Regions from separate parts of the Maribacter sp. TH_r10 genome, predicted to be linked through region 1. Evidence: riboswitches for the same ligand, from Rfam matches in the RefSeq annotation. Region 1 holds a riboswitch; the other holds the start of a gene.
The links. Region 1 has a riboswitch for cobalamin ahead of R3X28_RS16305 (hypothetical protein). Riboswitches for the same ligand answer to the same signal wherever they lie in the genome.
Positions count from the first base shown of each region.

Region 2: linked by a shared signal. The riboswitch ahead of R3X28_RS06595 (TonB-dependent receptor plug domain-containing protein) and the one ahead of R3X28_RS16305 (hypothetical protein) in region 1 are both predicted to bind cobalamin.

Region 1 covers NZ_JAWMPY010000008.1:104,571-106,983, reverse strand. Annotated here, with positions in the region: gene R3X28_RS16315 (DUF4375 domain-containing protein) at 1-178, shown strand, start outside; gene R3X28_RS16310 (DUF7010 family protein) at 251-823, shown strand; cobalamin riboswitch at 998-1,204, shown strand; gene R3X28_RS16305 (hypothetical protein) at 1,311-2,413, shown strand, end outside.
Region 2 covers NZ_JAWMPY010000002.1:297,929-300,341, forward strand. Annotated here, with positions in the region: gene R3X28_RS06590 (ABC transporter substrate-binding protein) at 1-951, opposite strand, end outside; cobalamin riboswitch at 1,186-1,419, shown strand; gene R3X28_RS06595 (TonB-dependent receptor plug domain-containing protein) at 1,453-2,413, shown strand, end outside.

The DNA of each region.
Region 1 (2,413 bases):
AAATTATTTAAAGGACGGTACGGCGAAAAGTATCAAAGATGGTCGACTTACCTTATATCAAGAATATAAAGAAGATAAACAGCACGGTTATACCAGATCTTATTATGATGACGGAAGCGTAAAAGATGAAAAGTATTACGAGGATGGAAAACTGATTTCTTCGAAAAAATTACCATGATCTAAAGAACTTAAAGTGTGCATGTCCCTTATCGGGACCATTTAGGTGCATTGGCAAAAAAAAACCGAGCGAATGAAAAGAACACTTGAAGAACAGCGAATTGATTTTTCCAATCAAAAATTTCTGGCCACACCCTTGGCGGGTTTGATCGTGTGGACGATTATTGGGCTTATCGGTATTTTTTTCTCGGATTTTGTGGCCGTATGGTCAATTTTCATAGGAACCGGAAGCATTGTGTACTTTGCTCTGTTTCTTTCTAAATTTACGGGTGAAAATTTCCTGAATAAAAGTAAACCGAAGAATGAATTTGATAAATTGTTCTTTTTTACGGTGGCGCAAGCGGTTATGGTCTACGCCATTGCAATTCCGTTTTTTCTAGTGGACTATTCGTCGTTACCACTGACAGTAGGGATTTTAACCGGACTAATGTGGCTTCCGTTTTCCTGGATTATTAACCATTGGGTGGGGATTTTCCATACGCTGACAAGGACAATTTTAGTACTTTCACTATGGTATCTGCTTCCTGAATACAGGTTCAGTGCAATTCCCTTTGGAATAGTGCTGATTTATCTAGTTACGATACTGATTTTGAAGAACAGAAAGAAAGTGGAGAAAGAACTATCGACAACAACACCTCTCAAATAAAACCGTTTTTCAACGCTACTTAATAAAATAAACCTTTTTTTCTTCCATTGGTTATTTGGGAATAGGGGCATAGGTATGTGTGTATTAATGTGTTGGGAATCCATGCGGGATTAAAGGCACCATTCCATTCAAAAAAATTAAAAAAATAAGTAACCCACTTAAAAATTTTATCATAATTTTGACCTGATTTTCGGTTACATATTCTTTTTTGAAGAATGGTATTAAAAGGGAATCAGGTGTAAATCCTGAACAGTTCCCGCTGCTGTAAATCCCTTCCGGTTGTTCCGGAAAAAATCTTTTTAACAAACCACTGTCTTTTAAGATGGGAAGGGTTAAAAAGAGGGATGAGTCAGAAGACCTGCCGCAATTCACATAGACAGAGCTTTCGGGAGTTATAGCTTTGGGTAGATTTTCTATTCTGACCATATCCCCATTGTTTTGTTTTGTAAATAAGTTAATGCAAATTATTAACCTCAATACAATTCAAATGCAATTAAAATCAACCTTTAAAGTATTGACCCTCTTGGTGGGTGTCCTCTTTTTTTCGTCCTGTAGCGACGATGATGAAGATGATGTAGTACCTATGTTCTTCACCGATTCCGATTATCAGACGGAATATGAGTTTACCTTGGGCGATACGTTGGTAATCGACCATGAAATACAGCATATACCATTGAATACGGCTTTTAGCTGGGTATTGGGAGAAACCGTAATCTCCACCACTAAAAATCTGGAGTATATTGTTGGGGAAGCAGGGACCTTCGCGCTTGAATTCAACGCAAAGGCGGAAAATGATTCCCTCTTTAGATCGTACCAATTGACGGTAAACGATCCTTATGACTTGTACTATCGGCCAAAGACGGAAAACAGTAGCGAATATATTTCAGAAATAATCGAATACAAACCCGCACCGGGACAGTTTATCAATGATACCTATGGTACCATGGAAGCTGCGGGGAAAATCGTCGGTGGAAAATCCGACCTTCTTTCCTTGGGAGCTTGGGGCGGTTACGTGGTTTTTTCTTTTGACCATACCATAGAAAACCGGGAAGATGCCAAGGATTTTGTTGTGTACGGCAATGCGATGAACGGACTTTCAGAACCCGGGATCGTACAGGTTTCATTTGATGAAAATGGGAATGGGTTACCTGATGATGCTTGGTATGAACTGGCAGGGAGTGCCCATGACGCTGAAACCACTTTATTGGATTATGCGACTGTGTATACCAATCCCGGCGAACATGCCGATGTACCTTGGGTCGATAATTTGAATAATGAAGGAAGTGTATTGGTCAGTTCTTACCATGCGCAAAACTATTATCCACTATTTATAGAAGAGCAAGAGCAGGTTACCTTTAACGGTACCAGGGTGTTTCCGACGATAAATTCAAGTGGTTTTGTTTCTATAGACGCCTTGGAGTGGGGGTATGTAGACAATTTTGATGCCGAGTATAGTACTTATGGCGGAAATGCAATGGAAATTGATTGGGCGATAGATGCGGATAGGAATGCAGTGAATTTAAAAGGAATCGATTTTGTAAAAGTGTACTCCGGGGTACAGGAAAATGCGGGTTGGCTTGGTGAAGTCTC
Region 2 (2,413 bases), on a different contig from region 1:
ATTTGCCTCTTTCATCTCCTGATATGAAGTAAACTGTGAAGGGGAAATCCAATATTCCGCATCTATCCCTTTTTCCAAAACACTTTCAATACTCAGGTTAAGACTGCCAGTCTGTTTTGTATTCGACCATGGGTAAGATGTGTTGGCATCTTTTAAGAACATGGCTGCCCAACTATTTCCGCCAGGTAAGTACCAAACATCCTTGTATAAGGCTCCGCTTAGAACCTCAGGTTTGTTTTCTGCATTTTGGGCCAAGGTCTTAACATGGTTGTAAGAATCCGCGATTTCCCTGAAAATTGAATCTGCTAGCTCTTCTTTTTGAAAGAAAGGGGCTATGAATTTAATCCATTCGGCCTTGCCTAAAGGAGTTTCCTCGGTCCAATCGCCATTATAAACAACAGGGATATTGGAACGCTGTAGGGTTTCATAAGCTTTGTTCTGATTATTGATGCTGAAACCTATAATGACTTCAGGATTCAATTCAATGACCATTTCAGTGTTGATCGATTCATTATTACCCAATTCTTTTATTTTACCAGCATCGATTAATTCTCTGGTTTTTTTTGATGATATATATTGGGTGTCGGGAAAACCTTTCAAAGCATCAATTACTCCTAAGGCTTCCAATGTTGGAATATGTGTTGTTGAGGTTGAAACGATATTATGTACGGGTACCCCGATTATAGCGTCGAATTCTTCTTTATTCAGTGTAATTGTAGCTAATTTTTCTTTTGGGACCAATGCATATTTATAACTGGTTTGGGCATTGGGCCATGGTGAAGAAACATTGATGATGGTAATCCCTGAACCTGTTTTCTCTACCGTAAACCCTTTTGCGTATTCAATGGCAATCGTTTTTGTTTCCAATGTTGAAGGAAATGTTTCTTTGGATTTTTCCTTACAAGAAAAGAACAGACAGAAAATAAAAGGAAGAAGTAGAGTGAATCTCATTTTAATGTTGGGTATGTTTTCAATATATTCGCTAAAAATGATCGCAAGGTAACAAATGTCACAATTCTAGAATGGATGGAATTTTACTTTTGTTTAAAATTTAAATATGCGCGATAGCTCAAATACCACTATTTATATAATCGCAGGGATTATAATACTTCACTTTGTGGTGGGCTTTATCTGGTTGGCCATAAAACTTAGCAAAAAAAAGGGCGATAAATAACTATTTAAGTTTAATTTTGCACCGAATTTGGTTTTGTCACTTTCACGGTGACTAAATTAAAAGGGAATCCAGTGTAATTCTGGAACTGTTCCCGCAACTGTAAGTTTATGCCATTTCGCGAGTTTTGGCACCTTCATTAAAATGGAGGGGGTTATTTACTACATAGTCACTGTCCGATTACTTGGGTGGGAAGACAAAATAACTTTAGACAAGTCAGGAGACCTGCCAACTTCACAAACAATGGAATTCGATAGACTTTCGGGTAAAAAGTCATTGGTATGAAGAAAACACTTTTATTTTCCTTACTTGTTTTTATAAGCCTAAACAAGGCTTTTGCACAAGAGAACCCTGTCATCAACCTAAAAGAGGTCGTTGTTTCCGATATTCGCCTAAAGCGGTATGCTGAAGGTCATAAGGTTACTGAATTGCGGGATAGCACTGTGAGACAACAGAATAATTCATTTACCTCCCTGTTGGCTTTTAATTCAAATATTTATTTCAAGGAAAATGGTTTTGGTATGGTTTCATCCCCTGCTTTTAGGGGTACCAATGCCTCACATACTGCGGTAATCTGGAACGGTATCAATATCAATTCCCAATTAAATGGGCAGACGGACTTCAATACCATTGACCCTTTAAGTTATAATTCGATTGGTATTCGAAGTGGGGGAGGAAGTGTACAGTATGGTTCCGGTGCCATTGGTGGGAGTGTTCATTTGAACAACGACCTTCGGTTTGATGATCATTTTGAACATCGGGTTTTATTGGGTTACGGAAGTTTCGAAACTAAAACAATCAATTATAACCAAAGCTATGGGGATTCCCGATGGTCGTCCAATTTTGGAATCAATTATAAAAAATCGGATAACGACTATAAATATTTAAAGACCGATACCAAGAATGTTAATGGGGAATTTGAGCGATTGAACTTTAATTTCAATGCCGGTTACGTACTTTCCGATAAACAGGTCATGCGTCTCTATCATCAGAGTTTTATTGGGGATAGAAACCTATCGGGAACCCTAGTGGCAGAAGGCCGAAGTAAGTATAAAGACAACCAATACCGTACCCAATTGGAGTGGGGGCGTTTTGGGGAAAAAGCAACTTCAAGGGTAAAAGTGGCCTATTTGCAAGAAGAGTTTAGGTATTATGAGAATAAAGACTCTGACAACCATTCCTTTGGCAAAGTGTCAACTTTTTTGGCCCGATATTCTTTGGATATGAAGTTATCCAAAGTAT